DNA from 4 places in the Mesorhizobium sp. WSM4307 genome. Region 4 is predicted to be linked to each of the others. Evidence: predicted binding sites of a transcription regulator. Region 4 holds the regulator's gene; each other region holds the start of a gene.
The links. The regulator LexA, encoded in region 4, represses DNA repair genes until DNA is damaged. The targets are predictions, from matches to a motif close to TGTTCNNNNTGTGTTCNG.
Positions count from the first base shown of each region.

Region 1: uvrA (excinuclease ABC subunit UvrA) is a predicted target of LexA. The motif match lies at 1,087-1,104, and genes of this name have one in related genera.
Region 2: recA (recombinase RecA) is a predicted target of LexA. The motif match lies at 3,961-3,978, and genes of this name have one in related genera.
Region 3: FJV83_RS25850 (single-stranded DNA-binding protein) is a predicted target of LexA. The motif match lies at 1,259-1,276, and genes of this name have one in related genera.

Region 1 covers NZ_VFTB01000011.1:62,808-70,338, forward strand. The annotation lists gene FJV83_RS25865 (ATP-dependent Clp protease proteolytic subunit) at 1-171, shown strand, start outside; gene FJV83_RS25870 (hypothetical protein) at 254-553, shown strand; gene uvrA (excinuclease ABC subunit UvrA) at 1,255-4,176, shown strand; gene FJV83_RS25880 (GNAT family N-acetyltransferase) at 4,211-4,681, shown strand; gene FJV83_RS25885 (DUF72 domain-containing protein) at 4,741-5,547, shown strand; gene FJV83_RS25890 (GGDEF domain-containing protein) at 5,731-6,879, shown strand; gene FJV83_RS25895 (hypothetical protein) at 6,952-7,128, opposite strand; gene urtE (urea ABC transporter ATP-binding subunit UrtE) at 7,397-7,531, opposite strand, start outside.
Region 2 covers NZ_VFTB01000002.1:556,166-563,696, forward strand. The annotation lists gene FJV83_RS06335 (SUF system Fe-S cluster assembly protein) at 1-91, shown strand, start outside; gene sufA (Fe-S cluster assembly scaffold SufA) at 194-574, shown strand; gene FJV83_RS06345 (GFA family protein) at 728-1,225, opposite strand; gene FJV83_RS06350 (TfoX/Sxy family protein) at 1,315-1,638, shown strand; gene FJV83_RS06355 (pseudouridine-5'-phosphate glycosidase) at 1,821-2,738, opposite strand; gene FJV83_RS06360 (carbohydrate kinase family protein) at 2,811-3,755, opposite strand; gene recA (recombinase RecA) at 4,036-5,133, shown strand; gene alaS (alanine--tRNA ligase) at 5,393-7,531, shown strand, end outside.
Region 3 covers NZ_VFTB01000011.1:55,170-62,700, reverse strand. The annotation lists gene FJV83_RS25865 (ATP-dependent Clp protease proteolytic subunit) at 1-328, opposite strand, end outside; gene FJV83_RS25860 (SRPBCC domain-containing protein) at 351-821, opposite strand; gene FJV83_RS25855 (metalloregulator ArsR/SmtB family transcription factor) at 836-1,150, opposite strand; gene FJV83_RS25850 (single-stranded DNA-binding protein) at 1,377-1,895, shown strand; gene FJV83_RS25845 (OsmC family protein) at 2,025-2,450, shown strand; gene FJV83_RS25840 (MarC family protein) at 2,477-3,106, opposite strand; gene FJV83_RS25835 (VOC family protein) at 3,208-3,585, opposite strand; gene FJV83_RS25830 (hypothetical protein) at 3,618-4,148, opposite strand; gene FJV83_RS25825 (AraC family transcriptional regulator) at 4,234-5,142, shown strand; gene FJV83_RS25820 (ParB-like protein) at 5,078-5,701, opposite strand; gene FJV83_RS25815 (SulP family inorganic anion transporter) at 5,698-7,401, opposite strand.
Region 4 covers NZ_VFTB01000019.1:38,048-45,578, forward strand. The annotation lists gene FJV83_RS33380 (ABC transporter ATP-binding protein) at 1-44, opposite strand, end outside; gene FJV83_RS33385 (ABC transporter substrate-binding protein) at 103-1,089, opposite strand; gene FJV83_RS33390 (GntR family transcriptional regulator) at 1,243-2,016, shown strand; gene lexA (transcriptional repressor LexA) at 2,391-3,128, shown strand; gene FJV83_RS33400 (ComEC/Rec2 family competence protein) at 3,122-5,578, opposite strand; gene gltX (glutamate--tRNA ligase) at 5,681-7,105, shown strand; gene gltA (citrate synthase) at 7,289-7,531, shown strand, end outside.

The DNA of each region.
Region 1 (7,531 bases), on a different contig from region 4:
CGGATCGGCAAGACCAAACGCCATATGGCCGAACTCTACGCCCAGCATTGCGGCCGCAGCTATGAGGAGGTCGAACGCACGCTCGACCGCGACCATTTCATGACCGCCCGCGAGGCCCAGGCATGGGGCATTGTCGACCATGTCTTCGACACGCGCAAAAAGGCGGCGTGAACCAGCTCGGATTTCTGCCCGCTGTCGATGATTTGACGACACCGCTCTGGTTCCGGGAGCGGCTGGTCCCTATAATCCCGGGATGATCGACACTCATTCGCCCAGGACGTCGCATCGCCTCATGGTCGCAGCGGTGCTCACTTTTGCCAGCCTTGCGAGCGGTATGGCCCTCGCCGGCGACAGCGTACCGCAGGCACAGAAACGCGCACTGCCCGGTGTGAACGGTGATTATCGCATCGCCAAGCCGGGTCCCCGGCCGGAACCCGACGATGCGTTCCCCAGCAACGGCAACGGCACGTTCAAAATCGGCGATACCGATGTCAGGATTTCCGGCACCATCACGGTCGATATGGCCACGGGCGGGTTTAAGCCGCCGAGGTGAGCAGCCCTCCGCTGGGGCCGGTGCAGCCATGTCGTCAAAAGAACAGCCCCGCCGTGCCCTAGGCAAACGGACGGGGCTTTTCTGGATCTCAAATCCAAATTTTGCCGGGAGTGTACTGCCGGCGTTTGATTTCGGATGCTACGCGGCGTCAGCCGACGATCCGACTAGCGGTCTCTGATTTTGGGGATACGGCAAGTCACGGTTTGTCGGGTGGCGCAAACGCTAAACCCTGGCACGTATGCCTGCCGCGGCTCCAACGAGGCGTGGAGCCCTTGGGGACTGTCCGGTGGCGTCATGCTCCGCTCCTGTGTCCGTTGCGACATTGTCGTAGCGAAGCGCAAATCGCAAATGCCTGCGGCGTCTCGCAGGCCGCCTTGGGGCGGCGAGGCCATCGAAAGACGGCCGGCTTCGCTGACCCCGGGAGACTGCCCCCGTGAGCCGGCCACGTCAACCTTCAATAGCCGGTTACGGAAAATTGTGATCGCCGGGAGGTTACGTACAGGTCAGGTTTCTACACAGCTTTGTCAGGAGCGTGTTCGGCCTTTGTTCTTTCTGCTTGCCCCTTCGCGCGAAAGACGGTTAAACGACTTCTGTCGGGAATTGTGGCGTCTCTCGACGTGGCGGCAAAAACACCTACATAGGGGATGGCTGGGACAATCCCGCCAATCCCACGAATTCCAGATCTGAGGCGGCGACCGGCGATGGCCGACCATAAATTCCTTTCCATTCGCGGGGCGCGCGAACACAATCTGAAGAATGTCGATCTCGACCTGCCGCGTGACAGCCTGATCGTCATGACCGGCCTGTCTGGTTCCGGCAAATCGTCGCTGGCCTTCGACACCATCTATGCCGAAGGCCAGCGCCGCTATGTCGAGAGCCTGTCGGCCTATGCCCGGCAATTCCTCGAGATGATGCAGAAGCCCGACGTCGACCAGATCGACGGCCTGTCGCCTGCCATCTCGATCGAGCAGAAAACTACCTCGAAGAACCCGCGCTCGACGGTCGGCACCGTCACCGAGATCTACGACTATATGCGCCTGCTGTTCGCGCGTGTCGGCGTACCTTATTCGCCGGCCACCGGCCTGCCGATCGAGAGCCAGACGGTCAGCCAGATGGTCGACCGGGTGCTGGCGCTGGAGGAAGGCACGCGCCTGTTCCTGCTGGCGCCGATCGTGCGCGGCCGCAAGGGCGAGTACCGCAAGGAACTGCTGGAGCTGCAGAAGAAGGGTTTTCAGCGCGTCAAGGTCGACGGTGTCTTCTATGAGATATCCGATGTTCCGGCGCTCGATAAGAAATACAAGCACGACATCGACGTCGTCGTCGACCGTATCGTCGTACGCGGCGATCTGGCCACGCGTCTTGCCGACTCCATCGAGACGGCGCTGAAGCTCGCCGAGGGGCTGGCGGTGGCCGAGTTCGCCGACAGGCCGCTCGATTCCAGCCAGACCGGCGAGGATTCGGTCAACAAATCGAAGAACGAGACGCATGAGCGCATCCTGTTCTCGGAAAAATTCGCCTGCCCAGTGTCCGGCTTCACTATTCCCGAAATCGAGCCGCGGCTGTTCTCGTTCAACAACCCGTTCGGCGCCTGCCCGACCTGCGACGGTCTCGGCAGCCAGCGCGCCATCGACCCCAATCTCGTCGTGCCCGACGAAAACGTGTCGCTGCGCGACGGCGCCGTCAGCCCTTGGGCGAAGTCGACCTCGCCCTATTACGTGCAGACGCTCGAGGCCTTAGGCAAGGCCTACGGCTTCAAGCTCGGCGACAAGTTCAAGGATTTGAGCGCCGAGGCCCAGGACGCGATCCTGCGCGGCACCGGCGAGCGTGAAGTCACCTTCCAGTATGATGACGGCCTGCGCTCCTACAAGACGACCAAGACCTTCGAAGGCGTCATCCCCAATCTCGAACGGCGCTGGAAGGAAACCGAATCCGCCTGGATGCGCGAGGAGATCGAGCGCTTCATGTCGGCGACGCCCTGTCCCGTCTGCAAAGGTTATCGGCTGAAACCGGAAGCGCTGGCGGTTAAGATCGGCGGCCAGCACATCGGCGAAGTCACGGAACAGTCGATCCGCAACGCCGACAAATGGTTCACCGACCTGCCTGCGCAGCTCAACGACAAGCAGAACGAGATCGCGGTGCGCGTGCTGAAGGAAATCCGCGAGCGGCTGCGCTTCCTCAACGATGTCGGGCTCGATTATCTGACATTGTCGCGCAATTCGGGCACGCTGTCGGGCGGCGAGAGCCAGCGCATCCGCCTGGCGTCGCAGATCGGCTCGGGGCTCACCGGCGTGCTTTACGTGCTGGACGAGCCGTCGATCGGCCTGCACCAGCGCGACAACACGCGCCTGCTCGATACGCTCAAGCACCTTCGCGACATCGGCAACACCGTCATCGTCGTCGAACATGACGAGGATGCCATCCTGCATGCCGACTATGTCGTCGACATGGGTCCGGCCGCCGGCATCCATGGCGGCGAGATCATCGCCCAGGGCACGCCGCAGCAAGTGATGGCCAATCCCAACTCGATCACCGGCAAATACCTGTCGGGCGCGCTTGAAGTAGCCACCCCCGGGGTCCGGCGTGAGGCGAAAAAGAACCGGCGCCTGAAAATCGTCGGCGCGCGCGGCAACAATCTGAAGAACGTCACTGCCGAAATCCCGCTCGGCACCTTCACCGCCGTCACCGGCGTATCGGGCGGCGGCAAGTCGACCTTCCTGATCGAGACGCTGTTCAAGGCAGCCTCGCGCCGCATCATGGGCTCGCGCGAGCATCCGGCCGAGCATGACCGCATCGAGGGCCTGGAATTCCTCGACAAGGTCATCGACATCGACCAGTCGCCCATTGGACGGACCCCGCGTTCGAACCCCGCCACCTATACCGGCGCCTTCACGCCGATCCGCGACTGGTTCGCCGGCCTGCCCGAGGCCAAGGCGCGCGGCTACCAGCCGGGACGCTTCTCGTTCAACGTCAAGGGTGGCCGCTGCGAGGCCTGCCAGGGCGACGGCGTCATCAAGATCGAGATGCACTTTTTGCCTGACGTCTACGTCACCTGCGACGTCTGCCACGGCAAGCGCTACAACAGGGAGACGCTCGACGTCCTGTTCAAGGGCAAGTCGATCGCCGACGTGCTCGACATGACCGTCGAGGAAGGCGTCGACTTCTTCGCCGCCGTGCCGGGCGTGCGCGACAAGCTCGATACGCTGAAGCAGGTCGGCCTCGGCTACATCCATATCGGCCAGCAGGCGACGACGTTGTCCGGCGGCGAGGCGCAGCGCATCAAGCTCGCCAAGGAACTGTCGCGCAAGGCGACAGGCAAGACGCTCTACATTCTCGACGAGCCGACCACCGGCCTGCATTTCCACGACGTCGCCAAACTCTTGGAAGTGCTGCACGAGCTGGTTGACCAGGGCAACACGGTGGTGGTCATCGAGCACAATCTCGAAGTGATCAAAACCGCCGACTGGGTGCTCGACCTCGGCCCCGAAGGCGGCGACGGCGGCGGCGAACTGGTTGCCCAGGGCACACCGGAAGCGATCGTGCGCGAGAAGCGCAGCTACACCGGGCAGTTCCTCAAAGAACTGCTGGAGCGGCGCCCCGGAGGCAAGCGCGAAGCGGCGGAGTGATCAGCGGACCGGTTGGCGCCTGGAGAGTGTTTGGATGACAATCAGAAGAGCGCTTGCCGGTGATATCCAAACAGTCATTTCGCTGACGCAAGCCGCCTACGCCCCCTACAACGCCATGCTCGACGCGCCGCCGATCCCGGTGACCGAAGACTACGCGCCGCGCATCGCGAACGCCGAGGTCTGGCTGCTGGAGAGCGACGGCGAACCTGCCGGAGTGCTCACACTGGAGCGGCATGCGGATCACGCCATGATCTTCTCCATCGCGGTGTCGCCCGCCTTCCAGGGCAAGGGGTTCGGTATCGCATTGCTAAAACATGCCGACGAGCAGACGCGCCAGTGGCGCCTGCCGGAGATACGGCTCTACACCAATGCGAAAATGGAGCGGAACATCGCGCTCTATCTCGCTTACGGCTATCGCGAAACGGGTCGCCGGCCCAACCCCTACCGGCCAGGATGGGTGCTTGTCGACATGGCAAAGCCGGTCGACGAGACCACGACGGCCTGATTTTCTGAACGCGGCCAGACTTCTGAATTTGGCCAGACACCGCACTCGGGAGGACGATAATGAGCAAATCGGGAACAATCCGCTCCGGCATGGGCGGCTGGACCTTCGAGCCCTGGGATACGTCCTTCTATCCGGACAAATTGTCGAAGGCCAAGCAACTGCACTACGCCAGCCGGCAGGTGCCGAGCATCGAGGTCAACGGCACCTACTATTCCAGCTTCAAGGAGCCGACCTTCGTCAAATGGGCAAGCGAGGCGCCGGACGGTTTCGTCTATTCGCTGAAGGGCAACCGCTTCGTCACCAACCGCCGCGTGCTGGGCGAGGCCGGTGAATCGATGATGCGCTTCCTCGGCTCCGGCGTTGCCGCGCTCGGCGACAAGCTCGGCCCGATCCTGTGGCAGTTCGCGCCGACGAAAAAGTTCGATCCGGACGATTTCGAAGCTTTTTTGAAACTGCTGCCGGAGAAACAGGACGGTGTCGCGCTGCGCCATGCGCTGGAAGTCCGCAACGACAGTTTCATCGTGCCGGAATTCGCGGCACTTGCCCGCAAATACAAGGCGGCGATCGTCTATGCCGACCATGCCAAATATCCTGATATCGCCGACGTCACCGGCGACTTCGTCTACGCACGACTGCAGACCGGATCGGACGACAATCCCGATTGCTACACGCCGAAGGGGCTCGACGAGTGGGCGGCGCGGGCAAAGACATGGGCTGAAGGCAAGCAGCCGGCCGATTTGCGACGCGCCGATCCCGCCACCGACGCGCCTGTTCAGCCGCGCGACGTGTTCGTCTACTTCATCACCGAGGGCAAAGTGCGCGCACCGTTCGGGGCGATGGCGCTGATGAAGCGCATAGCCGGCTGACAAGCATTCGTTGTTGTTCGGCTACATGCTGTAAGTGCATCATCTATGCGTTTTGCGCGTAGCAAAGCGCCTATTCCCGGGCATCTTCGCCACGATCGTAACCTTATCGACACTTCCTTGCTGCATGTATGCGGCGACGCCAAGCTGCAGAGCTGGAGCCGCCGCCGGCAGGGAAAGAGGGGCATGTCGCTCGACTACACTTCACTTCTGCTGGCTGTCGGTTTCTCCGCTGCTTGCCTGAGCCTGACATTGTTCGGCATGTGGCTGACCGCCCGCACGGAACGGTTCCTGCTGACATGGGCGATCAGCCTGGTATTCGTGGTCGGCGATATCTTTGTCTATGACGCCTATATCGACATGCCCGGGCGCTTGCTCGGCATCGCCACCCTTGCCCTGTTGCTGCTCGGTTTCTCAACCATGCTGGGTGCGGCCTACCAGTTCAGAACCGGCGGCTCGCCGCTGCCGCGAGCATTGTTGGGCTGTGTTTCACTGGCAGTGACGCTGCCCCCCATGGCTCTGGGCTATGATGGCCTTGGCTTCATGTTCGAGAACCTGTTCGCCGCCTTGCTCCTGTTCGCGACGGCATTCGAATACTGGCGCGGCCGCGACGAAGCCCCTGCCCTGACGGTCGGCATCACCACGCTCTACTCGGCCACCGCCGTTTCCTTCATGCTGTGCGCGGCGGTCCTGGCATGGGACGGCAAGCTGGTTCTCGGCCATGCACCAAGCAACTGGGCCGAGGAACTGAGCCTCATTGTCGTCATCGCCAGTATGACGGGCATTGGCGCCCTGTCCCTTGCGCTCAATCAGGGGCGCCTGGCGAGACACCACCGCCGCAACGCGCTCACCGATCCCTTGACCGGCCTGCTCAACCGGCGCGCACTGTTCGACATGCATGGCCATCTCCCGGTCGGTGCCTTTACCGCCGTGGTCGTCTTCGATCTCGACAATTTCAAAGCCATCAACGACGAGTTCGGCCACGCGGCCGGCGACGAGGTGCTGAAGGTATTTGCGAGCGAACTCGCCGGCAATCTTCGCCAGACCGACGTTGCCGCGCGCATGGGCGGCGAGGAATTCGCGCTGGTGTTGAAGCGCACCTTGCCGGAAACGGTCGAGGGCGCGGCGGAGCGCATCCGAACCGCCTTCGCGACACGCCAGATAGAGACCGAAACCGGCTCCCTGAGATGCACGGTCAGTGCCGGTTTTGCATTCGGCAGCAAAGAGGGGCTCAGCTTCGACAAGGTGCTCAGCGCCGCCGACAAGGCGCTTTACGACGCCAAGCGCGGCGGCCGCAACCGCGTCACCGCCTCTGCGTTCCGGCGCGCGAGCTGACCGCGCTTATCAATGCCGAGCTGTGACTATTGGATGGGCGAAGGCGACTCTATTGGATGGGCGAAAGCGGCTCTATGCCGCCATCACGATTTCATTGAAAGTATCGAGGTCGACGTAGAACACCTTGGTGATCTCCTCGATCAGGTCGTCATATTCGCAGCCCTGTGACCTCAAAATGTTGATGGCCGCGATGATATCGACCCGTTCGGTAAGCCGCCGCTTCTGGTAGTCCTCGACGAAACGTTCCATGGCTGTCCCTTAGCCTGTGTGCCCAAACGCGTTTGAACGACAAAGATCGCAGGAGAGAAGCTAGGAAGCCTTGCTTGCGTGGAACTTGCCGGCCTTCGCCGCGCCCTCGATCTGCGATAACCAGACTGATACGGAAGCGGCCGACTCACAAAGCCAACAAAAAGACTAGCATGCCGCCTCTGGCGCGCCAGAGACGAGGATCGCTGGATGAAAGAAATATTCGACTTGCCAAGGACTTTGGATCGTCAGCTGAAGTCCAGCACCGATTCTAGACGGTAAGAAACTTTCGCACATCAGCCCGGTCTAAATCTTCCGCCGGTCCAGTATGGACGATCTGGCCCCGGTCCATGATATTGACCTCGTCGGCAAGCTCGCGGCAGAAGTCGAGATATTGTTCGACCAG
Region 2 (7,531 bases), on a different contig from region 4:
CTCCGGCGTCGAGGTCAACATGACCTTCGACCCGCCCTGGTCGCCCGACCGCATGTCGGAAGAGGCGCAGGTGGCGGTGGGCTGGTACTAGCGTCGAGCTTGGTACACTTGCGCCAGGGGTAAAACTTCACCATTTTAGGTGAGGAATCATTCGGCAGGCCTTGAACCTGCATGGAATGGAGAAGGAAAGACAATGGGACGCTTTGCCGTCATCACGATGACCGAAAAGGCCGCCGACCGGGTGCGCGAGATCGTCGCCACGCGCGACAACGCGCACGGCATTCGCTTGGGCATCAAGAAGGGCGGCTGCGCCGGCATGGAATACACGGTCGACCTGGTGACCGAGCCCAACACCAAGGACGACCACATCGAGCGCGATGGCGCCCATGTCTATGTGGCGCCTGAGGCCGCGCTTTTCCTGTTCGGCACCGAGATGGATTTCGAGCAGACGACGCTGCGCACCGGTTTCACCTTCCACAACCCGAACCAGAGTTCGGCCTGCGGCTGCGGCGAATCCGTCGAACTGAAGCCGGCCGATCTCAAGGCATTGGCGGAAGCACGCGCCTCGGCCTGATCTCTCCTTCGCCCCGTTCACGGGGAGAAGGTGTCACGAAGTGACGGATGAGGGGCAGCGCCAGCGTATCCGGGTTCGCACCACACTTTCCAAAGTCTGCGCCGCCCCTCATCTGCCTGCCGGCATCTTCTCCCCGTAAACGGGAGAAGGACCTTACTCCACCCACATCCCCGTCCGCTTGTGCCAGTCGGCGATTGATTCCTCGGGATAGACATCGAACGTCTTGTCGCCCTTGCCGATATCGGGCTCGACCCAGTTCGCCTTGTATTTCAGCATCAGATGCACCTTTTCAGGCGGCTTCGGCAGGTCGCTGTCGATCGCCGAGGCGAAGGGATGCACAAGGTCCGGCCAGGTCGGGTCGTAAAGCCAGAGCGCCGAGCCGCATTTGCGGCAGAAATTGCGCTCGCCGGTCGAGACCTCGCAATTGGGATGCTCGTCGTCCTCGATCTCGGCGCGGTAGACGCCAAGGCTTCTCTTGCCCCGGATGTTCAGCGTTTGGTAATCGGCGCCGAGATTGATGGCGAAGCCGCCACCACCCTGCTGCTTGCGGCAGATCGAGCAGTAGCACAGCATGAACGGCACGGGCGTGTGGCTCTCCACCTCGAAACGCACGGCGTTGCAGCGGCAGGACCCCTTGAGCAGAAGCGGCATGACAAGAACTCCGATGGAATGGGCTTAACTTGTCAGCATGGTTCTGGTTGCGCGATGACAATGTCAAATGCCGGTGACATGATCGCGGCATGGACAATGAACGCATCGCCGAACTGTTCTCAGGGCTAGGCCCGGTCAGCATCCGCCGGCTGTTCGGCGGCAAGGGCATCTATTTCGACGGCGTCATCGTCGCCATCGTGCTGCGCGGCGAATTGCTGCTCAAGGCCGACGAGCAAAGCGCGCCCGATTTCGAAGCCGCGGGCTGCAAGCAATGGACCTATACCGGCAAGCGCCACGGCAAGCTGGTCGCCATGCCCTATTGGAGCATTCCCGACAGCGCCTTTGACGATCCCGACGAGATGGCGGTGTGGGCACGCCGCGCCTATGAGGCAGGGCGGCGCGCAGGCAAGTAGATCCCCGCAAGCGCGAGGCCCCTCATCCGGCCGCTGCGCGGCCACGTTCTCCCGCTGGGGAGAAGAGGAAAGCGCCGGCGCTGCAAGCTCCTCTCCCCTCGGGGAGAGGTCGGATTGCCCCGAATTGCTCTTTTGCAATTCGGTCTTGGCAATCCGGGTGAGGGGGCATTTGCCGCTTGAACCTACAGGGCCTTCGCAATCCCTGCCGCCAGCCGCGCATTGTTTTCGACCAGCGCGATGTTGGTCTTGAGGCTGCGGCCGCCGGTCAACTCCAGGATTTTTCCCAGCAGGAACGGCGTCACCGCCTTGCCGGTCACGTTGAGCGCCTCGGCGGCCTTTTGCGCGGCTTCGATGTAGCCGGCCATCTCCTCGGCCGGGATTTCCTGGTTTTCCGGCACCGGATTGGCGACCAGCATGCCGCCGCAGAGCCCCAGCGCAACCCTGGTCTGGTAGAAATGCGCGATCTCTTCCGGTCCGTGCAAGGTCAGCGGCGCGCGGAATGGCGACTGCCGCGACCAGAAGGCGGGCATCGTCTCGCAGCCATGGCCGACGACAGGCACGCCGCGCGTCTCCAGCACTTCCAGCGTCTTTTCGATGTCGAGGATGGCCTTGGCGCCGGCCGAGACGACGATCACCGGCGTGCGTGCCAATTCGTCGAGATCGGCGGAGATGTCAAAACTCTTCTCCGCGCCCTTGTGCACGCCGCCAATGCCGCCGGTGGCGAACACCTTTATCCCAACCATTTCAGCCGCGATCATGGTGGCTGCGACGGTCGTGCCGCCGGTGCGTCCTTGCGCGACGGCGAAGCCGAGGTCGGCGCGCGACAGCTTCATGGCGTCACCGGTCATGGCCAGCGATTCGCGCTCGCCGTCAGACAGGCCGATCTTGATGCGGCCGCCAACCACCGCGATCGTCGCCGGTACGGCGCCGCCGTCGCTGATGATCTTCTCGACATTGGCTGCCATGGCGCCATTGTCGGGGTAGGGCATGCCATGGGTGATGATGGTGCTTTCCAGCGCCACAACCGGGCGCCCGGCGGCCAGGGCTTGCGCCACTGGTGCGTGGATGTCGATGAAGGGGCGGGCGGTTTCGGGTCTCATCTGGATCTCCAACTCGCGGTGCGGCGCATGGGGGGCGCCCGGCAACACAGCGGCACTATGAATTTGCCGGTCTCATGCCACTTCCTGCGCGTCCGGCACAAGAGCCAGAGCTTCGGCGAAGCTCGCCGCGGTAAAATCGGGGATGGCGTCGGCGCTTTCGATGGCCAGCGTCGCCGCCGCGACGCCTTCGCGCAAGGCTTGGCGCAGCGGCAGGCCGCGCAGCAGGGCTGCCACCGTCGCACCCGCCAGCGCGTCGCCGGCGCCGGTGACGTCAGCGACTTTTCTCGGGGCAGGCGGTTGGATCGTAAAGGCGCCTGCTTCATCGAAACCCAGCACCGGCGCGCTGCCTGCCGTCACGACACCGCTGGCAAGGCCGCTGCATCGCAACCCGTCGACGACATCTCCTTCGGCCGCGTTTGCGTTGACGCCGGCCAGCGCGACGGCTTCGCGCCGGTTCATGAAGACCAGCGCCAGCGCGCTGAGCACCGGTATCAGCCGCACCACCTTGGCCGGCGAGATGGCAATGGCATACACCGGCTTGCCGGCCGCAAGCGAAACCAGCCGCTCCAGTGCCGCCGACGGCAGATTGGCGTCGCACAGGATGGCATCGGCGGCAGCGATCGCCTCGCGGACCTTGGAGCGCCGCATCTGCTTGGGAAACGCCAGATCGTAGAGCACCATGTCGGCAAAGCCGACGATCAACTCGCCCTCGCGATCGATCAGCGCGGTGTAGCTCGGCGTCGTGCGGTCGAGGAAGACCGCCGACAGGTCGGCGATGCCTGCCTCGGCGATGGCTCGCGAAATGGTGTCCGCCGCTGCATCGCCGCCGCGCATCGACATCAGCGAGCCCGATACGCCGCGCCGCACCGTGCTGCGCAGCGCGTTGAACACGCCGCCGCCGACGTCCTCGCGCATCGTGCCGGGATTGGACGCCGCCGGCACATACGTGCCTGACACCTGGCCGCGCCGGTCGATATGGGCGCCGCCCACGGCCAATATCTCTATGGATTTCACCATGCCGGCGATATGCCCTTTGTTATTGCAACTGCACAAGCGCTAGACTGCGTCATAGCCTTCGCCAGCAAGATGGCGATTCGGCGGATCGATACAACCGAGCAGCCTGGCCCAATGCGGGGTGCATTCCTGTTCGATCTCTTGGTACGGAAAAAGAACAAATCCGGATATGACTGGCTTTTCAGATATTTGATCCCTCTTGCCAAACGAGAACAAAAAAGGTACAAAATGGCAGGGATTACGGATTGTCCGGCCTTCATTGACGACCAAGGGGTGATGTATCATGGCTCAGAATTCTTTGCGGCTTGTAGAGGATAAGGCAGTGGACAAATCAAAGGCTCTGGATGCGGCGCTGTCGCAAATCGAGCGGGCTTTCGGCAAGGGCTCGATCATGCGGCTCGGCGCGAACGAGCAGGTCGTCGAGATCGAAACGGTGCCGACCGGCTCGCTCGGCCTCGATATCGCGCTCGGCGTTGGTGGCCTGCCGCGCGGCCGCATCATCGAGATCTACGGGCCGGAAAGCTCGGGCAAGACGACGCTGGCGCTGCACACGGTGGCCGAAGCCCAGAAGAAGGGCGGCATCTGCGCCTTCGTCGACGCCGAACACGCGCTCGACCCGGTCTATGCCCGCAAGCTCGGCGTCGATCTTGAGAACCTGCTGATCTCGCAGCCCGACACAGGCGAGCAGGCGCTGGAGATCTGCGACACGCTGGTGCGCTCCGGCGCCATCGACGTGCTGGTGGTCGATTCGGTCGCGGCACTGACGCCGCGCGCCGAAATCGAGGGCGAGATGGGCGATTCGCTGCCCGGCCTGCAGGCCCGCCTGATGAGCCAGGCGCTGCGCAAGCTGACCGCCTCGATCTCGCGCTCCAACACCATGGTCATCTTCATCAACCAGATCCGCATGAAGATCGGCGTCATGTTCGGTTCGCCCGAAACCACGACCGGCGGCAACGCGCTGAAATTCTATGCGTCGGTGCGCCTCGACATCCGCCGCATCGGCTCGGTCAAGGATCGCGACGAGGTCGTCGGCAACCAGACCCGCGTCAAGGTGGTCAAGAACAAGCTGGCGCCGCCCTTCAAGGTGGTCGAGTTCGACATCATGTATGGCGAGGGCGTGTCCAAGACCGGCGAGCTGGTTGATCTCGGCGTCAAGGCCGGCGTGGTCGAGAAGTCCGGCGCCTGGTTCTCGTACAATTCGCAACGTCTCGGCCAGGGCCGCGAAAATGCAAAACTGTTCCTGCGCGACAATCCCGATACCGCACGCGAGATCGAACTGGCGCTGAGGCAGAATGCCGGGCTTATCGCCGAAAAGTTCCTCGAAAATGGTGGCTCTGAAGGCGGCGACGACGGTTTTGAGGACGAAGCCGGCGCGATGTAGGGCAACGGACAGAGTTCGGCCATAAAGTCGACCTATGATCCGATGCTTAAGTAACCGAGTTCTTTAGTATCGCGTCCAAAACCGCCGGCCTTCGCGCCGGCGGTTTTCGTTTTTGGGACCAATAGACTCCCGGGATTGGCCCAGTTCCGTGTTTCTGGACAGGCTGGAGCGTGGCCGCTAAAAGGCCAAGTCTATTTCTGGAAAGCAGACACCAGTTTCCGCCGGCCGCGCCGGCGGTTTTCGCGAAAAGGCAGCAGTCATGAGTGGCGTGAACGAGATCCGGTCGACATTTCTCGACTATTTCCGCAAGGAGGGCCACGAGGTCGTGGCCTCGAGCCCGCTCGTGCCGCGCAACGATCCGACATTGATGTTCACCAATGCCGGCATGGTGCAGTTCAAGAACGTCTTCACCGGTCTGGAGAAGCGGTCCTATTCGCGCGCCACCACCGCCCAGAAGAGCGTTCGCGCAGGCGGCAAGCACAACGACCTCGACAATGTCGGCTACACCGCGCGCCACCTGACTTTCTTCGAGATGCTCGGCAATTTCTCCTTCGGCGATTACTTCAAGGAGCGCGCCATCGAGCTTGCCTGGAACCTGATCACCAAGGAGTTCGGGTTGAAGAAGGACAAGCTGCTGGTCACCGTCTACCACACGGACGACGAGGCGGCCGGCTTCTGGAAGAAGATCGCCGGTTTCTCGGACGATCGCATCATCCGCATCCCGACCTCGGACAATTTCTGGGCGATGGGCGACACGGGTCCGTGCGGGCCGTGCTCGGAAATCTTCATCGATCGTGGCGAGCACATCTGGGGTGGCCCTCCCGGCAGCCCCGAAGAGGATGGCGACCGCTTCCTCGAATTCTGGAACCTGGTGTTCATGCAGTATGAACAGGTGACGAAGGAGGAGCGCATCGACCTGCCGCGCCCGTCCATCGACACCGGCATGGGCCTGGAGCGCATGGCCTCCATCCTGCAAGGGGTGGAAAGCGTCTTCGAGACCGACCTGTTCCGTCACCTGATCGATGCGGCGTCCTCCGCGCTTGGCCGCGCTCCCGATACGGAAACGGTGGCCTCCTACCGCGTCATTGCCGACCATTTGCGGTCGTCCTCCTTCCTGGTCGCCGACGGTGTCTTGCCGTCGAACGAAGGCCGCGGCTACGTGTTGCGCCGCATCATGCGCCGCGCCATGCGCCACGCGCAGCTGCTCGGCGCGAACGAACCGCTGATGTGGAAGCTGGTGCCGGCGCTGGTGCGCGAAATGGGCCAAGCCTATCCCGAACTGCCGCGCGGCGAACAGCTGATCACCGAGACGCTGAAGCTCGAGGAGACGCGCTTCCGCAAGACGCTGGTGCGCGGCCTCGGCCTGCTCTCCGAGGCGACGGAAACGCTGCATGCCGGCGACATGCTGGATGGCGAGACGGCGTTCAAGCTCTACGACACTTACGGCTTCCCGCTCGACCTGACGCAGGACGCGTTACGCCAGCGCAACATCTCGGTCGATCTGGCCGGCTTCACCAATGCGATGGAGCAGCAGAAGGCCGAGGCGCGCAAGCATTGGACCGGGTCCGGCGAGGCCGCCACCGAGACGGTTTGGTTCTCCGTGCGCGAACAGACCGGCGCCACCGAATTCCTCGGTTACGAGACCGAGCAGGCGGAAGGCCTCATCCAGGCGCTGGTCAAGGACGGCAAGACCGTCGACAGCGCCGGCAAGGGTGATGCCGTTGCGGTCGTCGTCAACCAGACGCCGTTCTATGGCGAGTCCGGCGGCCAGATGGGCGACACCGGCGTCATCTCGGGCGAAGGTTTCTCGATCGCGATATCCGACACGCAGAAGAAGGCCGACGGCCTGTTCGTGCATCTGGGCAAGGTGGCGAGCGGCACGGTCAAGACCGGCGCTGCCGTCGAGCTCAAGGTCGATCACGCACGCCGCACCAGGCTGCGCGCCAACCACTCCGCCACGCATCTGATCCATGAAGCGTTGCGCGAGGTGCTGGGCACCCATGTCGCGCAGAAGGGCTCGCTGGTCGCGCCGGAGCGCCTGCGTTTCGACATCTCGCACAACAAGCCGATCTCGGCCGAGGAGCTTGAAGAGGTCGAGCGCATGGCCAATGAAATCGTCGTGCAGAACAGCCCGGTGACCACGCGCCTGATGTCGGTCGACGACGCCATCGCCGAGGGCGCCATGGCGCTGTTCGGCGAAAAATACGGCGACGAGGTGCGCGTCGTGTCGATGGGCACGGGCCTGCATGGCGCCAAGGCCAACCGGCCCTATTCGGTCGAACTCTGCGGCGGCACCCATGTCAGGGCGACCGGCGATATCGGCCTGGTCCGGGTGGTCTCCGACAGCGCGGTCGCCGCTGGCGTGCGTCGCATCGAAGCGCTGACCGGCGAGGCGGCC
Region 3 (7,531 bases), on a different contig from region 4:
CCATCAGCAGGAACGAACCCATCGAGGCGGCAAACCCCATGCACACGGTCGAAACCGGGCAACTGACATACTGCATCGTGTCGTAGATGGCGAACCCGCTGGTCACCACGCCGCCCGGCGAGTTGATGTAGAGCGATATCTCCTTGTCGGGACTGTCCGACTCCAATGATAAAAGCTGCGCGCAGACCAGCGCCGAGACGTCGTCGTTGATCTCGCCATTGATGAAGATGATGCGCTCGCGCAGCAGCCGCGAGAAAATGTCGAAGGCGCGTTCGCCGCGGCTCGATTGCTCGATCACCATCGGCACCAGACTGGCAAGACCGCTCATTTTTCGTCTCCGATTTCCGTGTTCAGGCTGCGAGCAGCAGGGTGTTCGGTATGTTCGCGGCGACAGGCTTTGCGCGCCCGTCCAATCCAAGCGAAAGCCGGCAGCCGGCGCCCGCCGTGGCGACGGCGGGCATCGCTTTCCCTGCAAAACCGTCATGGACGATGCGCAGATGCGTGCCGCCGGAAACGGTGCGGGCGAGTGTGAAGGTAACGACACTGTCGAGCGGATCCCCGGCGTCGCCCGGCTGCTCTCGCCAGGAATAGCGCAGCAGGCGCTCCGGCTCGGCGTCGAGGATTTCGCATTCGATGGCAGCTTCGGTCCCGGCGAAGGCAAAACGATTGCCGATTTCCGGCCTGATGTCGTTCGGCATCATCCATGCGGCGAGCAATTCCGGCACTGTCAGCGCCCGCCACACTTTTTCCGGCGGTTCGGCAAGGTCGTATTCGAACTCGAGCACATCCGGGGAGGCTTTGCCCTGGGTCTTGGCGTTCATCGATCCCAAATCCTTCATTGATCCATGTCCTTCAAAACCGTCTTGAGCCTTTCGATGCGCTCCGGCCAGAAGGTCCGGTAGCGTTCGATCCAGGAGAGCAAGGGGGCGAGCCCCTGCGGATCGGCACGATAGTAGGCGTTGCGTCCGGCCCGCCGCTCGACCACGAGGCCGGCGCCGCGCAGCACCGCCAGATGCTGCGACACCGCCGGCTGCGACACCGTCAGGCCGCTGCGCAATTCGGACACGCTCATTTCAGCTGCGGCGAGGCGCTCGAAGACGGCGCGGCGGGTCGGGTCAGCCAAAGCGCGGAAAATCTCTGCTTCGATCATGACAAAAGCATAAGTCGATACTTATTGATTTGGCAAGCGCTGTTTTGAAACCCATATGTCAGGCTCAGGCACTGTTGCCATTCCTTGACAATCAGCGGCAGTGCATATAGGAACGAAAAGGGAACAAAAACCTTGTGGGAAAAGCCAGCCTTAGCAGGCGGCTGACGTCCGCAGCCTGTAAGGTGCTGCGACAAAAATTTGTTTCGGATGAGCGCGGAGAAAAATCATGGCGGGTAGCGTCAATAAGGTCATTCTGGTCGGCAATCTCGGCGCGGACCCTGAAATCCGCCGCCTGAACTCTGGCGAGCCGGTCGTCAACATCCGTATCGCCACGTCGGAAAGCTGGCGCGACAAGAATTCCGGCGAGCGCAAGGAAAAGACCGAGTGGCACAATGTCGTCATCTTCAATGAGGGCATCGCCAAGGTTGCCGAGCAGTATCTGAAGAAGGGCATGAAGGTCTATGTCGAGGGCCAGCTGCAGACGCGCAAATGGCAGGACCAGACCGGCGCCGACAAGTACACGACGGAAGTCGTGCTGCAGCGATTCCGCGGCGAACTGCAGATGCTCGACGGGCGCCAGGGTGAGGGCGGGCAGGTCGGCGGTTATTCCGGCGGCGGCAGCAGCCGCGGTTCCGATTTCGGCCAGTCCAGCCCGAACGAAAGCTTCAACCGTGGCGGCGGCGCCCCCAGGGGCGGCGGTGGCGGCGGTTCGTCGCGCGAACTGGACGACGAGATCCCGTTCTGATCGAAAGCAACATCAGACGGCTGATGTCGCGTGATCGATGCCCCGAGGGTCCTGCATGGACTTTCGGGGTTTTGCATTGTTGATTTGGCCTGACAGCAGGCGCGGCCAAAGGACTGAAAGGACAAAGCGGTGAAGGCACGGATAAAATGGATCGAAGAGCGCACCTTCGTCGGCGAGTCCGGCAGCGGCCACAAGCTGGTGCTGGGAACGGCACCCGGCCCTGAAGGCAAGACGCCAGGCCCGAGCCCGATGGAACTGGTGCTGATCGGCACCGGCGGCTGCTCGGCCTATGATGTCGTGCATATACTGGAAAAGGGTCGCGAGGCGGTTGAGGACTGCGTCGTCGAACTCGACGCCGATCGCGCCGAGACCGACCCAAAGGTGTTCACCCGCATCCACATGCATTTCATCGTCAAGGGCCGCGCGCTGTCGCCCGACAAGGTTCAGCGGGCGATCAATCTTTCGATCGAAAAATACTGCTCGGCCTCCGCCATGATGGCCAAGACGGCCACGATCACGCATGATTTCGAAGTCATCGACATCACCGCAAAGTAGGGCAGTGGGGCAGTAGAGACTGCCGTTCACCCCGCCATCAGCGCCTTGATGCCGTCGGCCACGAATTGCACGGCCAGTGCGGCCAGGATGACGCCGAGCAGGCGGGTCAGGATCGAGCGGCCGGTCTGGCCGAGGATGCGGTCGATGCGTTCCGACAGCACGAACACCAGATAGGTGATGGCGAGGCAGACGAGGATGATGCCGACAAGTGCTGCCTGCGCGGCAAAGCCCTGAAACGAGCCGGAGAGCAGCACCGTCGCCGAAATCGCGCCGGGGCCGGCGATCAGCGGGATCGCCAGCGGGAAGGCGGCGATGTTGTGGATCATGTCCTTGGTGATGGCGACGTCGCCGATCTTCTCCTTGCGGTCCTGTCGCCGCTCGAAGACCATCTCGAAGGCGATGAAGAACAGCAGGAAACCGCCGGCGACGCGGAAGGCCGGCAGCGTGATGCCGAACACCGACAGGATCGAGGCGCCGGCCACCGCGAACAGCGCCATCACCAGGAAGCCGATGACCGAGGCGCGGACCGACACCTGCTGGCGCTCCTCGCGGTTCATGCCGCGCGTCACGGCGAGGAACAGTGGCGCCAGGCCGGGCGGATCGATGGTCACGAGAATGGTGACGAAGGCATTGAACAGGCTGTCGAAACTCGGCATCGCTGACCCTCCCGCCGGGCCGAGCCCGTACCATGCCATTGGTAGAGCAAAGCCTGGTCGGTGGAAACTGTCAGGACCGCGAAACCACGGCTCTCGACGGGTCAGCCGGCAGCGCCGCAATAGGCCTCGAGGCGATAACCATCCGGGTCGATAACAAAGGCGGCGTAATAATTGTCGCCGTAGTCGGCGCGCGGGCCCGGCGCGCCATTGTCGCTGCCGTCTTCGCGCAAGGCAGCGGCATGGAAGGCATCGACGCTGTCGCGTGTCGGCGCGGCGAAGCAGAAATGCAGGCCTGATTTTTCGTTCGCCGGAACCGGCCGCGCTGCCTCGTTGACCCATAGCGCGACGCTTTCGGCGCCATAGCCGAGCGAACCCGGTGACTGGCTGAGGCAGGTGTAGCCGAGCGGCTTCAGCGCTGCGTCATAGAAGCGCTTGGAGGTGTTGGCGTCGCGAACACCGATCGAGATATGATCGAACATCGTTTTCTCCATTGTTACAAAGTGTTGCTGGTTCAGGCTGTTGCGACGCGCCGCGCCAGGAACTCAACCTCCAGCCGCCATGTCGCGCCATTGTCGTGCGAGCGCTCGCCGCGCCAGCGGAAGGAATTTTCGGTGATCCGCGAAAAGCTCCAGCGCACCGAGGAACCGGTGCCGTCGGCGCCGACCTGCACGATCGCGTCGCCCTCGGCCCGGCCGAGCTGGCGGCTGAAATACTGATTGCGCGGATCGCTCCAGAAAATGTGCCAGGCGTCCGCGCCGGGATCATAGACCCGCAGCGTCGTGCCGTAGAACGTCCACTTGCCCAGGGAAGGCTGGGAACCGGTGTTCCGCGCGGGCAGGATCCAGACGTCCTGGATGGCGCGGCCTTCGAGCACCCAGCCGAAATGCACCTCGCCACGTCCGGTCAGCACGGTGCCATCCTCGAGGTGGCGTGAGGCATCGAAAGTCCAGGCGCCGACGAAGCGGCCATAAAGGTTCAGTTCTTCGGCGAGCCCGTCGATTGGTCCGGGACTGTGCAGGGCTTCGGCAAAGGGGTCGAACATGGCTGCGGCCTCTTTCTGTCAGGAGACCGGGAGGAATAGGCGCTGACGGGGTTCTGGGCTTGGGAAAAATTGCTATATTTCGGCCATGACAGCGACGACCCGCACTCTCGCATCCGGACCCGGCTGGCACGTGGCGGATGTGATCTGCACGGCCGGCGCGGGCGACCGGCCGTTCGAGGAAGCCCATCAGGATTTCTGTGTTGCAGCGGTCACCGGCGGCACGTTCCGCTACCGCGCGCAGCAAGGCACCGCCATGCTGGCGCCAGGCGCGCTGCTGCTCGGCAATTCCGGCACATGCTATGAATGCGGACACGAACACGGCAGCGGCGACCGCTGTCTCTCGTTCCATTTCAAGCCTGCCTACATGGAACGGATTGTCGCCGGTTTGCCGGGCGCGAGCACGCTTGCCTTCGATGCGCCGCGCCTGCCGCCCTTGCCGGCCTTGGCGCCGCTGCTGGCCGAGGCGGAAGCCGCGCGGGAGACGGGCGACAGCGAGGCATTCGAGGAACTCGGTGTGCGCATCGCTGCTGCGGCTGTGGCCACGATTTCCGGCGCTACGTCCATCAGGCGCGGACCAAGCCGTCGCGATCAGAAACGGGTGGCCGAAGCCGTGCGGCGGATCGAACTGGATGCCGACGGGCCGGTTTCGCTGTCTGCGCTGGCGGAAGAGACGGCGACCAGCCCGTATCATTTCCTGCGTATTTTCCGGCAGGTTGCCGGCATGACGCCCTACCAGTTCCTGCTCAAGATCCGTCTGCACCGAGCGGCATTGCGGCTGTGCCTGTCCACCGACGCGATCTCGGCGATCGCCTTCGACGCCGGCTTCAACGACCTGTCGACGTTCAATCGCCGGTTTCGACGCATCATGGGCAAGACGCCAAGCGATTATCGAGCCCGCCAAACAGCATCGCGCCTCGGCCGAAGCAGGCTCAATCCGAGGTCGGGCCGCACCAGCCCGGCAGATAGTCCGCGTCCTTGCCCTTGGCCAGGCTAAGTGCCTCTTTCATCGCCTTGTCGAAGTTCTTCGCAACCGCGTTGCGATCGATGCGCCGACGAAGGAAATCCGCCCAGATGAATTCGCTGAACGGCGTCGTGTCCTTGGCAAAGCCGCCCATCCGGCGCAGTTCGCCCGCCATGCTCCGGTAAGGATCGTCGATCAGCTCGCCGATTGTCTTCGGAATGGCCGAGTAATCGCGGCGCCGGCCGCTCTCATCGAACGGGTGCATCCAGCCTCTGTTATCGAGCACGAAAAGAAACGTGTCCTTGTCGAGCGCGGACAGGTCGCTGATCACGGCCACAAGCACGTCCTTGACGCCTTCCTCGAGCAGGGCGCGGGCGAGGTGATGGTGATCGGTGACGTAGCTGCGATTTTTGGGACCCAATACGACCGGCACCATGTGTTTGCCGAGAAAAGCGCCGGTCTTCTTCTTGGCGTCCTGCTCCCGGATCATCTGGCGCTTCAACGCAACTTCTCTCATGCCGACCGTTATCTGCGTCGGCCTCAGTTCCTCGACGGGAACCGGCGTCACAATGGGTTCTCGCGGGTCGATCATGACACTCCATCCTGTCCTTGCTGCTGCTGTTTTCCCGGACCAAGTGATTTGATCGCCGCGTCGACGCTGTGGAATATGCGCTGCGTGCCGACCATTTCAGCAATGCCGAACCGCGCCAGCGCCGCCTGGGCGCGCAGCGATTCCAGCCGCGCTATGGCAAAGACCGCGCCCGCCTTGCGGCAATGAAGGATGGTGTCAATCAGGGCCTGCGCGGCGGTGTAGTCGATCTCGACGATGTTGCTGGCCTCCAGCACGACCAGTTTCACGGTTTCGTCCCTGGCATCGACAAGGTCGCAAACGCCGCGCTTGAAGCGATCGGCATTGACGAAGGACAGTGGCGCCTGGAAGGCCGCGACCAGCACGCCCGGGAGTTGTTCGCCAGCGCTGGGCTTGGCCGGAGGCCACCAGACGGACGTGCCCGGCACCTGTTCGAGTTCGATCGGCTCCGTGCGCGTCGCGCTCCATATGCCATGCAGCAGCGACAGGCCGATGCCCACCGCCACGCCGGTTGCGATCGGCAACACCACGATTGCCGCCATGGTGACCAGGATCAACACGAATTCGACCGGCGCCTGCCGATAGACGCTGGCGAACACCTTCCAGCGCAATATGTGCTGGGCAACGAACATCAGGACGCCGGCAAGGGCGGCCTGCGGAACATTGGCGAGCAGACCGCCGCCAAAGGCACCGAGCGCCAGCACGATGGCCGCGGCAATGAGGCCGGACAGTTGCGAGCGGCCACCCGACTGGGAGACGATGGCCGTGCGCGGCGGGCTGGCATTGACGGCAAAGGCGCCGAACAGGCCCGACAAAATGCCGCCGGCGCCGACGCCGATGAAATCGCGGTTGACGTCGGGTGCGTCGTCCTGCTGCGAGGCAAAGGACCGCGAGGTGGCGGCCGTCTGCACCATGACGACAATGGCGATCAGCAGCGCCAGTGGCACCAGCGCCTGGATATCGTCGAGGCTGGCCTCCGGCAGGTCGGCTCGCGGCAGGCCGTTTGGCAAGGCGCCTAGCACCTCGACGCCGCGATCCCCGAGGCCGAAGACGACGACCGCGAGCGTGGCAAGCACCATGCCGATCAAGGCGCCGGGGATGCGGGCGCTGATCCGTTCCGAACAGAACACGATGGCGAACACGCCGAGGCCGAGCCCTAGGCTCCAGGGATTGGTGAGATGGAGATTGCCGCCGATCTCGCCGACACGCCGCAACGTTTCTCCACTCTCGGCCGGCAGGCCAAGCAGCCCGGGCATCTGCGAGACGATGATATGGACGGCGATGCCCGCCAGAAACCCTGTGGTGACCGGCACGGACAGGAGATCGGCGATCCAGCCGAGGCGAAAGACGCCGCTCAAGGTTACGATCAGCCCGACCATCAACGCCAGCATGGCTGCCAGTGCCAGATAATGCGGCGAGCCGGATGTGGCGAGCAGCGCCAGGCTGCCGGCGAACAGCGGCGTGATGGTCGAATCCGCGCCAACCGAGAGGTGACGATTGGCGCCGAACAGGGCAAACGCCACCGAACCGGCGACAAAAGCGAAAAAACCAATCTCGGGAGCAAAACCTCCGAGCCGGGCCGTTGCCATCTGCTCGGGAATGGCGATCGCGGCCAATGTCAGGCCGGCGATCAGATCACCATTGAGATCCCGGAACTGCCAGCCGCTCAGCGCCTGCAAAGGCAGCCGCCGGCGCCAATTCATGGCGCTTGCGGCTTTCGCTTGGGAAAGTTGGTCCATTGCCGGCTTTTGCCTTGTGGCGGCGAAAAGCGTCATGGCCATATCGTCGCAATCAGCGGTATCCTTTTGAAATTACCACCAAAAATGACACTGG
Region 4 (7,531 bases):
TGCCCCTTGTAGAATACTTTGCGCGCGGATCGGATATCGAGCATCGTTCCTCCCTGGCCTGATGGGCGACGGCGACGGCGCCGTCGCCCGTCCAGCCCGATATCAGTCGACGATGCAGCCGCAATCGGCCATCGAAGCCGGTATCTCGATGCCGAACGCGGCCATCGCCTTGCGGGAAATCGTTGCCATATGGTCCTTATAGGCCGGGCGCGACGGCGCGATCGTCTTGGGATCCTTGCCCTTGAGGATCTCGGCCGCGATGTTGCCGGCGTTCATGCCGACCTGCGTGTAATTGACCGCGAAGCTTGCCGGCACGGTACCGTTGCGGACCGCGCTGTCATCGGAGTTGACGACCGGGATTCCCGCCTGGCGCGCGGCTGCAGAGACGGCGGCGATCGCCGGCTGGATCAGGTTCGAGGCCGGACCGTAGATCACGTCGGCCTTGCCTGCGAGCGAAGCGATGCGTTGCTGGATGTCATTGACGTTGTCGATGCCGACTTCGACGACTTCAAAGCCGGCGGCGGGTGCCGCCGCCTTGATCTTTTCGATCAGGGCAACGTCATTGGCCTCGCCCGGATTGTAGGGCACGCCGAAGCGCTTGGCGTTCGGCAGCAGCTTCTTGGTGAAGGCCATTACCGCGGCGACATCCTGCAGATCGCTGGCGCCGGTCATGCCTTCGTCTCCGGCGTCCCACGACGGCACCAGCTTGGCCGCCACCGGATCGGTGACCGCGGCAAAGACGATCGGAATCCCGGAACCGGCGAGCGCCTTCTTGGCGATCTGCGAGACCGGCGTGGTGATGGTATAGATCAGCTTGGGCTGCTCCGCCTGCAGCTTGGCGATCATCTGCGGCACCAGAGATGCATCGAAATTGGTGTGGCTTTCGGTGTAGACGACGTCCTTGCCCTCGACAAAGCCTTTGTCCGTCAGTGCCTTCTTGAAGCCCGCTATGGCGGCATTGAGCTGCGGATGCTCACCGAAATTGGCGATGCCGATGCGTATCTGATCGGCCGCGGCGCTGCCGGCGCTGACCATCAATGCGGCTGCCAGGGCCAATCCCGACAGCCAAGCGGATTTCGACTTCAACATCATTTCCTCCCAGATTTGATCAGCGCCGCTCTCAAGGACGGCAACTGCGGCGATCATGGTCAGTCCCTCGCCGCGTGTCAAACATTATATATAATTCTTGCCATACTCCCCCTTCATATATAATTTTCATAAGCCGATGATGGACGGATCGCGATGCAGGATCAGAACAATTCCACGAAGACCGAGGCGGCCTATCAGCTGCTGCGGCGCGATATCCTGACCACTCGCCTCATGCCGGGGGCGCCGCTCAAGCTGAGCGCGCTGCGCGGCACATACGGCGTCGGCTGGACGCCGCTGCGTGAAGCCTTGTCTCGACTTGAAGCCGAACGCCTGGTCACCGCCATCAGCAATCGCGGCTTTGCCGTCGCTCCCGTGTCACGCGCCGAGCTCGAGGACCTGGCGCGCGCCAGGATGGTTGTCGAAATGCCGCTGTTCCTGGAATCGATCGCGAACGGCGGCAGGGAATGGGAGGACGCGGTCGTTACCGCTCATTACCGGCTCTCCCGCTGCAAGACCGCGGTCGATGACCCTTCCGATGCCGCCGTCGACAAATGGGACGAGAGCCACGAGGCCTTCCATGCGGCGCTGCTGAGCGCGGCGACGTCAAACTGGCTGTTGCGCTTCCGCTCGACGATCGCCGATCAGCTGCGCCGGCATCATCGGTTTCTCGGCCTGGCGCCGACTTTGCGAGCGGCGGCCGGCCTGAAGGACGGCTATGGCGAGGCAATGGACGCGCTGCGCGAGGCGATCGCCATCGAGCATCACACCGCGATCATGGAAGCGGCGCTCGATCGGGATGTAGAGCGGGCAAAGGCGCTGATGACGGCGCATATCGGCTACACGCTGCATGTCTATGTCCACAGCGAAGACAACGGCGCCAACACTTACACCGCGCGCGCCGGCAGCCTGAAAGCGGTTTCCGGATGATGCTTCCGCGGCGTCCGGATCCACGTGGCCGTGCCGGCCTGAACTCACGATCGTTGGCGTTTTGGTTTCGTTTCGTTCTGCCGGAATGGATCGATACGCCGCTCAAATCCGCCCCGCAGACGCCTCCCAAACACCTGATGCCAAACCGCGTTCAGGGCTAGGCCACAGACCATTAACCGAAACGATTTCAATGCGCGTACCGGCAGGGAAATCATTGATCGCGACCCTCTGCCCCGGTCAAAAAATTTCAGACGCGTTAACAAATTCATTAAACTTTAAACAGTTGCGGAACACAACTGGAACAGATAGTGTTTGTTCTGGGTTTGTTTTTCGATTCTGATTCAAATCCGTCGTTCAACGCCTCGGGGGCCGCCATGCTGACACGCAAGCAACATGAACTGCTGATGTTCATTCATGAACGGCTCAAGGAAAGCGGCATTCCGCCGTCCTTCGACGAAATGAAGGAAGCGCTCGATCTCGCCTCCAAGTCGGGCATCCATCGCCTGATCACGGCACTGGAGGAACGCGGCTTCATCCGCCGGCTGCCCAACCGGGCGCGGGCACTGGAAGTGCTGCGGCTGCCGGATTCGATCGCGCCCGGCCTTAACGCGGCAAAGAAATTCTCGCCAAGCGTCATCCAGGGCAGCCTCGGCCAGGGCGGTCTTGGCCGCCAGATCAAACCGGCGCAGTCGCGTTTGCCTGCGGCCGGCAATGATGACGATGCGGTTTCCGCCGTGTCGATCCCAGTGATGGGCCGCATCGCCGCCGGTGTGCCGATCGATGCCATCCAGCACCAGACGCATTCGATCTCGGTGCCGCCGGACATGATCATGGGTGGCGAGCACTATGCGCTGGAGGTCAAGGGCGACTCGATGATCGACGCCGGCATCTTCGACGGCGACACGGTCATCATCCGCAACGCCGACACGGCGAGCCCGGGCGAGATCGTCGTGGCGCTGGTCGACGAGGAGGAAGCAACCCTGAAACGGTTCCGCCGCAAGGGCGCCTCGATCGCCCTTGAAGCCGCCAACCCGGCCTACGAGACGCGCATTTTCGGGCCAGACAGGGTCAAGGTGCAGGGCAAGCTTGTCGGGCTGATCCGGCGTTACTGAGCAGGAGCGGCCGTCTTTTCGGGTTTTTGATAGGGCGCCAGCCCCCTCGCCTCACGCGAAAATTTTCGCTGCTCGTGCCAAGGCCGATACGGCCCGTCCACCGCGAAGCTGACGGTTGGCGGGCCAGTTGCCGATTGGCGGTCGAAGAACACGGCGGCACTGCCTTTGCGGGCAAGTTGCCGTTTGGTGACGACAAGAACCAGCGGATTGTGGCAGGCATCATAGCCCGTCGCGTCATTGACGACGATCAGGTCGGCGAAACCGCAGGCTTTCCAGGTATCCTTGCGGTCTTCGACATGCGCGATGATCGCACCCGACGGGTGCCGTGCAAGACAGACGCCATCCGTGCAGTAGAACGGTGCTCCCGGCGGCAGATTGACGGCATCGGCAATGTCGAATTGCCCGTCCGCCCTGTCGAACATCTCCGGCACGACGATGGTTTCGGACACCAGCGCGCGTTTCCAATTGTCGACGGTGAACTCGTTCGGGCGAGCCCGGCTGACCGCGAGTTCTCCACCGCCGATCGGCAGCGCCACCAACCGCGCATCTTCGGAAATCAGCACATCCGGGGTGCGCGTATCCGATACTGTCAGCAGGCCGGCAAGCGCGAATGGCACTGCCGCGAGCCGCAGCCAGGTCGTCGCCATCGTCGCGATGACCAGGGCGATGGTCACCAGCAGCACGGATCGCTGCGAAATCAGCCCGACCGCATCGACCGGGGAGCGTTCCGATATCCACGCCGATATGGCGATCATTGCGGTCAGGCCCTTGCCCATCACGTAAAGGAAGGGGCCGTCGGCACCAAAGGGCATCGCAAGAGAACTGAGAACAGCGAAAGGCATGACTATCAGTGACACGATCGGCATGACGGCCAGATTGGCGAACAGGCTGAGCGGCGACACACGCTGGAAATGCCAGATGGCAAACAGCGCCGTGGCGCAGCCGGCGATGATGGAGGTCATCGCCAGCCCGCCCGTCGCCAGCAGGAATTTTCGCGTGAGAAAACCCGGCAGAGTTCGCTTTGGCGGTGGCGGTCTTGCTTTTCCCGCATGGTGATCCGCCCAGCCGGCATAGGCGCCGACCAGCGCGGCGGTCGCAGCGAACGACATCTGGAAGCTTGGGCCGACGACCTCATGCGGCGACACCACAATGACGGCGATCGCCGAGATGGCGAGGTTGCGCATGGTCAGTGCCGCGCGATCGAACAGGACGGCAACAAGCATCACCGCCAGCATGATGAAGCTGCGTTCGGCGGCAACGACGACACCGGAAATGACGAGATAGGCGGCGATCGAGAACAGTGCGGCGGCGGCCGCATATTTCTTCACCGGCCGACGCGCGGAAAAGTCCGGAAACAGCGCAAAGGCACCGCGCAGCAGCCCCATAATGGTGCCGGCGACCAGCGCCATATGCAGCCCGGAAATGGAGATGATGTGATAGATGCCGGTGCGCCGCATCGCCTCGTTGATTTCATCGGGAATGCCGGCCCGCACACCGACGATCAGCGCCGCCGCGATCTCACCCTCGGCACCGCCAACCCTGGCCCTGATGTGGTCGGCAATGGCTTCACGAGCATTTTCTATCCCGGAGAAAAGGCGGGCCGTGAGCGGCACCTCGTCGTCCGTGGCTGAGACAAGCTTTGGATTGCCGAGAAAGAAGCCGCTGCCGCCAATACCGGCGAAATAGCTGTCGAAGGAGAAATCGTAGCTGTCCGGCCGCACCGGGCCGGTCGGCGGCAACAGTTTAGCGTAGCCGGTGACCATGGAGCCGGCGGTCATTTCCGCCGGGATATCTCGCGCCGAAAGCCTGACCCTTTCCGGCGCATAACGCAGTTTCGGCCGTGCGGTCGACGTCACGTCGATGGTCAGCCGGATGCGGCCGGTCTCCATCCGGTCGAGCGAAACGACGCGGCCGGTCACTTGCGTCGAGATTTCCGAACCCAGCATCTGGGTGCCCGCCCGCCATGTCTCGACCTTGGCGACAAGCAGGCCAAGCGCGCACAACAATGCCGCCATGAAGCCCAGATGGGTTTTCGGCCAGGAGCGCGAAACAAGCGCACAGACCGCCATCAGCACGACGACCGCGACAGGCTTTGCAAAATCAGGCTCCGCCGCGAGCGAATAATAGCCGATCGCTCCAGCGGCCAGACAAACCGGCACCAGCAGGAAGGCGATGCCCCGGTCAAGCTCGAGCTCCGCTGCCGTCGCCGCACCATGGCGCAGGCGAGGCCAGGAAACCCGGGCGAGTCGCCGCCGGACACGCACAATCCGGCCTGAAGCAGGCGGCGGAAGTGTCGCCGGCATATCCGCCTGCGGCGGTTGACGATCGGAGCCCGGCACCAGAGGCGATAGCGGCTGCGAGACTGGCGGCGGAATCGCAAACAGGGACCGTTCGCTGACGCCAACACCAGCGTCCTCGCCCTGTTCCGAGCCCCGGCCTCGTCCAGCCATCGGGTCTGCCCCTTGCACCGCTGACGCCCTATGCTACATGAACGCGCGACGCGCGAAAGTCCGCGCAGCCGCACCCCGCTTCAGATGGTTTCCGAGAGTTTCATGTCCGACAAGGTCGTCACCCGTTTTGCCCCCTCGCCCACCGGCTATCTGCACATCGGCGGCGCGCGCACGGCGCTGTTCAACTGGCTCTATGCCAAACACACCGGCGGCACGATGCTGCTGCGCATCGAGGACACCGATCGCGAGCGTTCGACCGCCGCCGCGACGGCCGCCATCCTCGACGGCCTCACCTGGCTCGGCTTGACCTGGGACGGCGACGCGGTCTCGCAATTCGAGCGCGCGCCGCGCCACCGCGAGGTCGCCGAAGAACTCGTTCGCATGGGCAAGGCCTATTACAGCTACGAAACGCCGGCCGAGCTCGAAGCCATGCGCGAGGCAGCACGGGCCAAGGGCCTGCCGCCGCGCTACAACGGCCAGTGGCGCGACCGCAGCCCCTCGGAGGCGCCTGCGGGCGTCAAGGGCGCCATCCGCATCAAGGCGCCGACCGAAGGCGAGACGATCGTCCATGACCGCGTCCAGGGCGAGGTGCGCTTCCCCAACAAGGATCTCGACGACTTCATCATCCTGCGTTCGGACGGCAACCCGACCTATATGCATGCCGTCGTCGTCGACGATCATGACATGGGTGTCACGCACATCATCCGCGGCGACGACCACCTGACCAATGCCGCCCGCCAGACCGTGATCTACAACGCCATGGGCTGGGACGTGCCGTCTATGTCGCACATCCCGCTGATCCATGGCGCCGATGGCGCCAAGCTGTCGAAGCGCCATGGCGCGCTCGGCGTCGAAGCCTATCGGGCCATGGGCTACCTGCCGGAGGCACTGCTCAACTATCTGGCGCGACTGGGCTGGAGTCATGGCGATGACGAGATCATGTCGATCAAGGACATGATCTCCTGGTTCGATATCGGCGACGTCAACAAGGGCGCTGCCCGCTTCGATTTCGCCAAGCTGGAAGCCATCAACGGCGCGCATATGCGGCGCATGGCCGACGCGGAGCTGTTGGACATCTTCATCGCCACCCTGCCCTATCTCGAGGGCGGCCCGGCGATGGCCGCGCGCCTCAACGAACACAACAAGGCGCAGTTGCTGGCGGCGCTTCCGGGCCTGAAGGAGCGCGCCAAGACGCTGGTCGAACTCGTCGATGGCGCGGCCTATCTGTTCGCTACGCGCCCGCTGCCGGTCGACGAGAAGGCGGCCCTCCTGCTCAATGACGGTGCCCGCAAAATCCTGCGCGGCGCTCACGAAGCTTTGAATGGGCTGTCGAGCGACTGGACGGCGGCCGCGGCGGAAGCCGCGATCCGCGACTATGCGCTGGCCGGTGGCCACAAGCTTGGCGCCGTGGCCCAACCGTTGCGGGCCGCGCTGACCGGCAAAAGCACCTCGCCCGGCGTGTTCGACGTGCTTGCCGTGCTTGGGCGCGAGGAAAGCCTGGCGCGCATAGCGGATCAAATCGATTAGGAGCGAACTGGCCCAAGAAGATTGGCATTGAAAGGGGCGTTTCGCAGTGCAACATTAGGCCTTGGCCCAATCTGGCACGCACCTCCTAAAATGCGGTGGCGAATACGCGCATTGCGGTGATTTCGACGTGTCGCTCTGCAGAATTTGCCTTTGCCGGCATGAGGAAACAACAAGGAGTTTGCAATGACCGAAGCTGCGAAAAAACTGGATGTGGGCGGCGCGAACCAAGAGGCTATCGCAACGCTTCAATTCGCCGGCAAGACCCATGAATTCAAGGTGCGAAGCGGCTCCGTCGGACCCGACGTCATCGACATCGCCTCGCTCTACAGCACGACCGGCGCCTTCACCTACGACCCCGGCTTCACTTCGACGGCAAGTTGTGAGTCCGAGATCACCTTCATCGACGGCGATGCCGGTATTCTCCTG